DNA from 2 places in the Yersinia kristensenii genome. Region 1 is predicted to be linked to the other one. Evidence: predicted binding sites of a transcription regulator. Region 1 holds the regulator's gene; the other holds the start of a gene.

Region 1 (5,481 bases):
GTTTTGCAAAATATCTACATAAGCAAAACGTTCGCCACACGCGGAAAGCGCCTGTACCGCCTGAGCAGAGAAACCGCAGTTTGGCAGCTTAGGTGAGCCTTTCATGTAAAGCAGGATTGGATTTTCTGCTATCTGGCGCTGAATTTTATCAATCGTCGTCATTTCTTGCTTCCTCAAGCCATTTCGTGGCTACAATACTTAGAACCTAACCATTAGGGCTATTTTATTATTGCGTCCTGTCTATTGTAGCGACTGTCACTACTGGAATAAAACGCCATCTTTTGCAGGGGCTTTACTCTTTCAGCAAATGGTTATATTGTCAGCTACAAATATGTGCATTCAGAATAACATTTTTGATCCCATTACTTCATTATTATCTTCATCGTGGGATACCAGAAATGTCGGGTAGCTAACCCGTTGACATATGGTTGATTTAAGGCCATTTGCCGGGTGAAAAAGCGACGATTGCGACGCCATTAATGTTTTCTCACAATATCGACTCAAATCCTGTCGCTCTCTGCTTTTTTATATCGTGAGTTTCGGCAATACTGTGACTCTTCGTATTCATTTCAGGGCCAAGGTTGGTAGCGTTATTATGCGTTTAATTGTTACGCTGTTTGTGCTGCTTTTTACCCAGCTATTTCTAAACCTTGCGCATGCATCGCCGCAGGCTCACGTTTCGGCCGAGCAAAAGAAAGGTCAAATCAGTCAGGCGAGCCCCGATGACCGTAAAAAACGTAAAGCCGATAGAACAACCAAAAAAGCCAAAGTGACCAGCGATAAAACCGCCAGTAAAAATGTCACAAATAAAACAATAGCCAATAACGATAAAAAGAAAACAGCAGCCACTGCCAGCAAAGTTATTAAGAAGAAAGTACAAGAGGTCAGTAACCCTACAAAAAAATCAGACAGCAATAAAACAATTCCGAGTAAAACAATCGCGACTAAAACACCTCAGATTAAAACCGCCGCCCATAAAAAAGTGGCGGTGGGTAAAATAGAGAAAGTTGCTTATGGCCGCCACCGAAATAAAACCCAAGGTAAAGCAGAGACCAAATTAGCGGCAAATAATAAGCTCACGCTCAGCCCTGCACATAAAAAACGCTATCAGCACGCCAAACAGACTGCGATGAGCAAACTGATGAAGCAAGTCGGTAAACCTTATCGTTGGGGGGGGACCTCCCCTAATACAGGTTTTGATTGCAGTGGGCTTATTTATTACGCCTATAAAGATGTCATCAGAATAAAAATGCCACGCACGGCTAATGAAATGTATCATTTACGCGATGCCGCACCGGTGAAACGCGCGGAATTAGAAAGCGGAGATTTAGTCTTCTTCAATATTGCTAATCGTGGTGTTGCTGATCATGTCGGCGTTTATTTAGGCAATGGCAAATTTATTCAGTCACCGCGTACTGGTGAAGAAATTCGCATTAGCATGCTAGATAATGACTACTGGCAAGATCATTATGTTGGCGCTCGCCGCGTCGTGACACCCAAAACTATTCGTTAATCAAAAAACGGGCCGCTAATCTCGATCCCCGCACCTGGTAGACCTATCGGGTGCCAATAACTCAATCATCGCCCCTCAATCACATAACTTCAGCACATGCTTTTCACACAATACCCCATCAAACGATGTGGTTATATCTGTCATTTCTGTTGAAAGTTGTTAAGATTAATACCCACAACAAAAATACAATAATTACGATTTTAACCGCCCCTCACCCCATCTTAGCGACTGCAAATGGTTGGATTTGAGGAGCAAACACCCTGAGCAACCCCGAAAGGAGAGAGCGATGTCTTTTGAATTACCGGCATTACCTTATGCACAAAATGCACTGGAACCGCACATTTCTGCTGAAACGCTGGAATACCATTACGGCAAGCACCACAACACTTATGTGGTCAACCTCAATAATCTGATTAAGGATACTGAGTTTGCAGGTAAATCCTTGGAAGAGATTATTAAAACTTCCAGTGGCGGTGTCTTTAATAATGCAGCCCAAGTCTGGAACCACACCTTTTACTGGCACTGTTTATCACCGAATGGTGGCGGCGAACCTACCGGCAAAGTTGCCGATGCCATTAATCAATCCTTTGGTTCTTTCGCTGAATTTAAAGCACAGTTTACTGATGCGGCGGTGAAAAACTTTGGCGCAGGCTGGACGTGGCTGGTCAAAAAAGCGGATGGCGCACTGGCGATTGTCAGTACATCAAATGCGGCAACACCGCTGACGACGGCTGATAAGCCGCTGCTGACTGTGGATGTGTGGGAACACGCTTACTATATTGATTATCGTAATGCGCGACCAAAATATCTGGAAAACTTCTGGGCCTTAGTAAATTGGTCTTTCGTTGAGAAAAATTTAGCCTGATACAGCGCAAACAGAAAGACAACACGCGTGGATATTATCAGTAGAAATAATTAAGGGCGGTTTAACCGCCCTACTAATGGCTTCACACCGGCAAGTGGTTTAATTAATTCATTACCGCCACGAAGCTAAAAGCAATAATCATCGCCAGCGCACCAACAGTCGTAATCAGCGACATTTTCAGATTGGTATCCATAAAAACTCCTCAGCCGGTTAATTTTTATACTTGGTCATATTTCAAGTAGCATCTGCGTTAACTACGTTAAATCGCCCGAATCACTTACACTGTAAGTGTATCGGAGGCTCATCCTACGTGTCAGCACAAGCTCTGTTCAAAATGGTTTACAACCAATTTGCCTTTCACTTGCCGCTTTCCTGCAACTCGAATTATTTAAAGTATAGTAAGGTAAAGGCACACAATTAGTGCGTTAAATCATTTTCCCACAGTTAAGAAAAAAAATCTTGTGCTCATTACGCACTTTATAACTTTGATTACCTCTTTCACTTTTCCTCCAGATCAGCCAAAATTCGCAGTTCATAACTGTATGCCGACTAATAATGTCCAATAAAACCTCTCAGACAGCCTGCTGATTCAACTTACCAGCCTACTCTTGTGTCTCTGTCTGAGCGGTGTTCGAGTCATACAGGCAAACGATTAACATAATACTTACCTACTGCAACAGGTGAGCTTAGGAGTCATTCTTTTTATGGCAACGATTAAAGATGTGGCCAAACACGCGGGTGTGTCTACCACCACCGTTTCGCACGTTATCAATAAAACTCGTTTCGTCGCCGAAAATACCAAGGCCGCTGTGTGGGCGGCCATTAAAGAGCTGCATTATTCGCCCAGTGCTGTGGCCCGCAGCTTGAAAGTTAATCACACTAAATCAATTGGCTTGTTGGCAACATCCAGTGAAGCACCCTATTTTGCTGAGGTAATCGAAGCAGTTGAAAATAGCTGTTATAGCAAAGGCTACACCCTGATTTTGTGTAATTCTCATAATAATCTGGATAAACAAAAAGCCTATCTGTCCATGCTGGCGCAAAAGCGTGTCGATGGATTATTGGTGATGTGTTCTGAATATCCTGAACAATTACTGGGGATGTTAGAAGATTATCGCAATATTCCAATGGTTGTGATGGACTGGGGTACTGCCCGTGGCGATTTTACTGACTCGATTATTGATAATGCATTCGAAGGAGGTTATTTGGCTGGCCGTTATCTTATTGAGCGCGGTCACCGTGATATCGGGGCGATTCCCGGTCAGTTATCGCGAAATACCGGTGGTGGTCGCCACCAGGGCTTTCTGAAGGCACTGGAGGAAGCCAATATCCCGCTGCGTGACGAATGGGTGGTTCAGGGGGATTTTGAGCCAGAATCCGGTTATAAAGCTATGCACCAAATTCTGACACAAAAACACCGCCCGACCGCCGTATTCTGTGGCGGTGATATTATGGCAATGGGTGCAATATGCGCGGCGGATGAATTGGGCCTGCGGGTGCCACAAGATATTTCAGTGATCGGTTATGATAATGTGCGCAATGCACGCTATTTCTCACCGGCGCTGACCACGATTCATCAGCCCAAAGAGAGATTAGGGGAAACCGCCTTTGCCATGTTGCTCGACCGCATTGTCAGTAAACGCGAAGACCCACAAACTATTGAAGTACATCCTAAACTGGTTGAACGCCGATCGGTGGCAGATGGCCCATTCCGCGATTATCGCCGCTAATCTTCGCCCGCCGGTAGCGCCCTGTTACCGGCAACTAATTCTGCCGTGCTTAATCATTACCCATGTCATTATCATCTCTTAGCCACTCATTATTAAGTGTGACACTGTCACCTAAATACGCCAGCATCCATGCTAAGGCTGGCGAATGATTATTCTGCTCCCACGTCAAGCAACACGGGCTATCAGGAAGTGGCTCGGCCAATGTTAATGCCACCAGTTTCCCTTGTTCAATCAAGGGCGATACCATATGCGCGGGCACCATTCCGACACATAATCCTGCACACAGACAATCTATTCCCGTGGCCCAATCCGGTGCCACTAAGCGCTGTTGGTTATCCAAGGTCCAGGTATCTCGTTTCGGCAAATTTCGCGCAGTATCCTCCAAACAAAGTGAGGGATAAGGCCGCAATTGGTCATCAGTAAGGGGCCCGGTTAAGTAAGCTAAGGGGTGATTGACGCTCACGACACAATGCCAGCTTAAAAAGCCCATGTCGCGGAAGACAAATCGCCCGCCAACCGGGATGGCGCGAGTCGCTCCAATGGCCATTTCAGCTTGTCCATCCGCCAGTGCATCCCAGACACCGTTAAATACCTCATAACGCACCCGCAGTTCGATATCGGGGAAATGGCGATAAAAATCCAATACTAACCGGCGGCTCCGCTGAGGTTTGACGATTTTATCGACCACGATATTGAGTTGCCCACGCCAACCATTTGCCACTTGTTGGCACTGTCGCCGTGTGCCATTCATTTTTTTGATAACATCTCTAGCTTCTTTGATAAAAACCCTGCCCGCCTCCGTCAATTCTACGTCCCGATGACGCCGCACAAATAACGGCACTGCCAGCCACTCTTCCAACTGGCGCACGGTATAACTTACCGCCGACGGGACGCGGTGCAATTCTTGAGCTGCGGCGCTGAAACTCCCGGTGCGAGCAACTGCATCGACCACATCCAATGAATATTCTGACCACATATTTTGCCCTTCCCCTAGACTAAATATTTGCCATCAATTTTTTTGATAGCATGGCGCAAATATTACCGTTTCACAACAGAATACCTCGCCGCTAGAATGCCCCCCGCAATGGAATTTCAATGATAAAAGTTTTGCCTGCAAAATTATAATGAGACACAAAAAATGAAAACGACTTCCAGTTTCATGTTCTATCTGGCCGGTTTGAGCATGTTGGGGTACCTGGCCACCGATATGTATTTGCCTGCCTTTGGCGCTATGCAACAAGAACTACAGACCTCCGCTGGCTCCATCAGTGCCAGCCTCAGTATCTTTCTCGCTGGTTTCGCTATCGCCCAGCTTATTTGGGGGCCTGTTTCCGATAAATTAGGCCGCAAACCGGTACTATTAGTCGGATTAG
Region 2 (5,481 bases), 2.2 Mb from region 1:
GATTGACTGGCATTGCCAGTCAGCTCCCCTTGCGCGATATCAGCCCCGAAGTTATTCAAAGTAAGTGTGTTTTTCTGTATTGAGCCTTGCAAATACAGTTTTTCAGCTGTGATGCCATTGATGCTCAAAGAACCCGCGCTGAACTGAAATTGGGCATTTTCACCCAGACTATTACCGGGCATTGGTTGCCAAGGGATCAGGCCGCCATTAACTTGTTGCCCAGCCACTGTCCACTGACCTGCCTGATTTTGCGGCTCAATAGTGGTATTGAGCGCCATATTGGTCAGCCTTAAAGTATCAGCCTGCAAGGGTAGCGGTGATGTGCTGTTATTGAGAGTTAAACTACCATTTTGCAAATTAAGGCTGAGAAGATGGCGAGGCTCGGTCAGTTGCTGCCAGCTCAGACCCAATACGGCCTGCTGGGCAATAAGAAACGCAGGCTGATTGGCCCGCCCGAGCGTGATATCAGTCAAGCTGACTTGCCCAGGTTGTGACCATGAGTGGTCTATTTTCCCCAGAGAAAGGCGATATTCGCTGTTATCACTGACCCAACGGCTTAACCAACCAGCAGCCCAGCTAGTCTGAAGCAATACATAGCACAGCACTATAGACAGTACTAATAGCAGTAATAACGTTAGCAGCACTTTCCCGAGAAATTTCATCCGGTATTTCCACGCCTGTCTGTATACGGAACTCTGTTTATGCCGCAAATTGTCCATTAGCTCAATAGACAATCAGTTATTGGAGCATAAAAAAATGGCCGGTGTCGTTTACGACCGGCCATTTCAGTGACGTATTAGCGTGAAGATTATTTTTCTTCTGGGAAGAGTAAGTTAAGTACGATGGCAGTAATACCGCCAGCTGCAATTCCAGAAGAAAGTAGGGTTTTAATCCAGTCAGGTGCAAATTGCAGAATCAGTGGTTGCTGTGCCACACCCATACCGACCGCCAATGACAACGCCATAATCATAATCGCGCGGCGATTAAGGGTTTCGCGAGAAACGATCCGCACTCCGGAAGCCGCAATCGTGCCGAACATCACGAGAGTTGCACCGCCCAGTACAGGTTCTGGAATATGTTGCACAAACCCAGCTACAGCAGGGAATAGCCCCAGAACAATCAGCATCAGTGCGACCACAAAACCGACATAGCGGCTGGCAACACCGGTCAACTGGATAACCCCATTATTTTGGCCGAAGCAGGAGTTAGGGAAGGTGTTGAACACGGCGGAAAGCATGGAGTTCAAGCCATTTGCTAACACACCGCCCTTCAGGCGTTTCATGTACAACGGGCCACGAACCGGTTGCTCTGATACATCCGAGGTTGCGGTGATATCCCCGATGGTTTCAAGTGAGGTCACCATGAAGATAAGCATCAGCGGCACCAGCAGGTTCCAATCAAAAGACAAACCATAGTACAGCGGCGTTGGGATGGTAATCAGGGCGGTGTCTACCACTGGGCGGCTTTCAGGCAACATGCCTAGCGTCCATGCCAACAGGTAACCCACCGCCATGGCGATAACTAGAGAGGCCACTCGTAGATACGGGTTGCGCTGGCGGTTCAGTAAAATAATCACCAGCAGCACGGAGCCGGCTAATAACAGATTTTTAGGTGCGCCAAAAGTATGGTCGCTCATCGCGCCATAACCGCCACCAATAGATGTCAGCCCAACTTGAATCAATGACAGGCCGATAATCATCACCACAATACCGGATACCAATGGAGTAATGATGCGGCGCGCCAGATGCAAGAAACGGGAAAGTATAATTTCGGTACAGGATGCAACCATCAAGGTGCCGAACAAGGCCGCCATCATGGTCGGGATATCAGCCCCACCATTTTTCAACGCCAAACCGCCCATAATCAGCGGAGCAACAAAGTTAAAACTGGTGCCCTGAATGGATAACAGGCCAGAGCCAATCGGCCCCCAGGTTTTAATTTGCAGCAGCGACGCCAGGCCGGAGGCAAACAGTGACATGCTGATAATGCGCTGGGTATCTTCCGCTGGCAGCCCCAACGCCTGACAAATTAACAGGCCGGGGGTTATCACCGCGACAAACATAGCCAATAAATGTTGGCATGCGGCAAACAGAGTTTGGGCGAGTGGCGGGCGGTCTTCTAAACGGTAAATGAGTTCGCTGGGGCGAGTTGTTGTCTGCTGTGGAGCATCAAGTTCGGCGGATTGCGTAGACATGGAGTGGCATTCCCGGATCGGCAAAGAGGGCATTTTAATGATCCGCTTCACAAAAGCAATCGGTTGCGCCGTATTTTCTTAAATATTCTTGTTTGGCGCTAGTTCATATTTTTCTTTTACTAAACTTGTAATTAAGAGCATTTTTTTTTCTAATCCCCCTCTTACTGCTTTGGCGTTTATTAAGGAATTGTCTAACGTCATATTTTTATTCGATATTTTAATCGCATGGAGTACCAAGATGTTTCATCTCGATACCTATGGCACGCTAGTCGCGGCCTGTCTGGTTTTATTGTTAGGCCGAAAACTCGTACAAACAGTCCCTTTTCTAAAAAAATACACTATTCCAGAACCGGTAGCGGGTGGTCTGCTGGTGGCTTTCATGATGCTACTGATGCAAAAGACCCTCGGTTGGGAAATCAGTTTTGATATGTCGCTGAAAGACCCCTTGATGTTGGCATTCTTTGCAACAATTGGCCTGAATGCTAACTTGGCGAGTTTGCGCGCCGGTGGCAAGGCCTTGAGTGTGTTTGTCTTTGTGGTCGTTGGCTTGCTACTGATGCAGAACGCGATTGGCATTGCTCTCGCGAAGCTGATGGGATTGGATCCGCTAATGGGCTTATTGGCCGGTTCAATTACGTTGTCAGGTGGACACGGTACCGGTGCAGCATGGAGTAAAGTGTTTGCTGAACGCTATGGTTTTGAAAATGCAACTGAAGTTGCTATGGCCTGTGCAACATTTGGCTTAGTGCTCGGCGGATTGATTGGTGGCCCGGTTGCTCGCTATCTGGTCAAACACTCTTCCACACCAGATGGCACCCCAGAGGACAGCGAAGTACCTTCCGCTTTTGAAAAGCCTTCTGCGGGCCGCATGATAACTTCATTGGTACTGGTCGAAACCATCGCCATGATTGCAATTTGCCTGATGGCTGGCCAAGTAATTTCTGGTGCGTTACTGGGCTCGATGTTTGAATTACCGACCTTTGTTTGTGTGTTATTCGTCGGAGTTATTCTCAGTAACACGCTCGCGGTCATCGGCTTCTATAAAGTCTTTGATCGCGCAGTTTCGGTGTTGGGGAATGTCAGTTTGTCACTGTTCCTGGCAATGGCTTTGATGAGCCTGAAACTGTGGGAGCTGGCTTCACTGGCATTGCCGATGTTGGTTATCTTGTCGGTACAGGCATTGGCGATGGCGCTGTACGCTATCTTCGTCACTTATCGGTTGATGGGTAAAAACTATGATGCGGCAGTGTTAGCGGCGGGCCATTGTGGTTTTGGTTTAGGTGCGACGCCGACGGCCATTGCGAATATGCAGGCCATTACTGACCGTTTCGGTCCATCACATTTAGCTTTCTTAGTGGTGCCAATGGTCGGTGCGTTCTTTATTGATATCGTCAATGTGATCGTGATTAAGCTTTATCTGTTACTACCAATCTTCCCTGCGGTAGTGGGATAATTCAGTTGTAAGGTAATAGTCTTAAGGGGCGGATAAAACCGCCCTTTAATCATCAAGCATTGGTATAACGCGTTCGCTCTGGTAGCCAGCGTTCTATTAATGCCTGTGCATGTTCGGGATATTGTTGATGCAGGTGGCGAGCTACTCTTTGCACTTCTGGAATCATGGCCTGATCACGCAGTAAATCAGCCACTTTAAACTCGGCACTGCCGGTTTGGCGCGTCCCTAATAATTCGCCGGGGCCACGTATTTCTAAATCCCGCTGGGCGATAACAAAACCGTCATTACTGTCACGCAGCACTTGCAAGCGCATCTGAGCCGTTTTACTCAGCGGTGTTTTATACAGCAGAACACAGTGTGAAGCGACGGCTCCGCGGCCCACACGGCCACGTAACTGGTGCAATTGCGCTAACCCTAACCGCTCCGGATTATCGATAATCATCAAACTGGCATTCGGGACATCAACCCCAACTTCAATCACTGTGGTGGCCACCAATAATTGCAATTCACCCTGTTTGAAAGCCAGCATAACCGCCTGTTTTTCTGGCCCTTTCATCCGGCCGTGCACCAAACCGACTTTAATCTCCGGCAAGGCGATTTTCAGCTCCTCACAGGTGACTTCCGCGGCTTGGGCTTCTAGTAGCTCAGATTCTTCAATCAAGGTGCAGACCCAATAAGCTTGGCGGCCCTCTTCCAAACAGGCATTTTTGACCCGTTGAATGACATCACTGCGGCGAGTATCTGGAATTGCCACTGTCGTGACTGGGGTTCTACCTGGGGGAAGTTCGTCAATGACCGAGGTATCGAGATCAGCATAAGCCGTCATGGCCAGCGTTCGGGGGATGGGGGTTGCCGTCATAATCAACTGGTGTGGGTGGAAGCCTTGCTCTTCGCCCTTTTCCCATAATGCGAGCCGCTGATGAACACCAAAACGATGCTGCTCATCAATAATAACCAGTGCTAATCCAGAAAATTGTACTTGTTCCTGAAACATGGCGTGAGTACCCACGACCATAGAAACCTGACCGCTGGCAACCGCTTCTTGCTGTGCCAGCCGTGCTTTGCCTTTTTGTTTCCCAGCCAGCCAGCCGACTTGTAAACCTAACGGCTCCAGCCATTGACGAAAAGTATTGGCATGCTGTTCAGCCAGTAACTCAGTGGGAGCCATCAACGCGACCTGCTTACCGTGGGCAATAGCACGCAGTGCGGCCAGTGCGGCAACCAATGTTTTACCCGAGCCGACATCTCCTTGAATCAACCGCATCATAGGGAAATCATGGGTCATATCTTGTTCGATTTCCGCGACAACCCGCTGTTGGGCATGGGTTGGTGTGAAAGGCAGTGCTGCAAGAAAACGTTGTTTAAGTTGTTCTTCGGGCAATAAGGAAAGCGCCCGATAGCTTTGTGCTCCTGCCCTGACCGCCAACATGCTGAGGTTGTGGGCTAGCAGTTCTTCCATTATCAACCGCCGCTGCGCGGGATGCTTGCCCTGTTCTAGATCGGCTAGTTGAATATCTGCTGGTGGGCTATGCAAAGTATGAATGGCTTCTGGCAGGCTAATCAGCGAGCGGCTCAATTCAATAGGTAACAATTCGGCAATGACGCTGGAATCCAGCATCGCCAGAGCTTGATCAATAAGTTTACGCAAAGTCGCCTGACGAATACCTTCCGTAGTGGGGTAAACGGGGGTCAATGACTCTTGTAATTCAACACCGATATTTTCGCCATGCACCCGATATTCTGGGTGAATGATTTCAGGGCCAGTATTACCCCGTTTAGCTTCACCATAGGCAATCACATGTTTACCCGGTGATAAGCTATTTTTCATCGCGGC

The links. Region 1 encodes PurR, which represses purine synthesis genes. Its sites were predicted from a motif close to CANGCAAACGTTTGCNTG; they were not measured.
Positions count from the first base shown of each region.
Region 2: the regulator PurR is predicted to act here: its motif matches at 2,247-2,264, upstream of gltS (sodium/glutamate symporter).

Region 1 covers NZ_UHIY01000001.1:3,720,997-3,726,477, forward strand. Annotated here, with positions in the region: gene DX162_RS17035 (Grx4 family monothiol glutaredoxin) at 1-162, opposite strand, end outside; gene DX162_RS17040 (C40 family peptidase) at 596-1,513, shown strand; gene sodB (superoxide dismutase [Fe]) at 1,800-2,378, shown strand; gene cydH (cytochrome bd-I oxidase subunit CydH) at 2,482-2,571, opposite strand; gene purR (HTH-type transcriptional repressor PurR) at 3,083-4,108, shown strand; gene punR (DNA-binding transcriptional activator PunR) at 4,158-5,084, opposite strand; gene punC (purine nucleoside transporter PunC) at 5,247-5,481, shown strand, end outside.
Region 2 covers NZ_UHIY01000001.1:1,536,225-1,541,705, forward strand. Annotated here, with positions in the region: gene DX162_RS07120 (AsmA family protein) at 1-662, opposite strand, end outside; gene DX162_RS07125 (uracil-xanthine permease family protein) at 809-2,194, opposite strand; gene gltS (sodium/glutamate symporter) at 2,433-3,647, shown strand; gene recG (ATP-dependent DNA helicase RecG) at 3,700-5,481, opposite strand, start outside.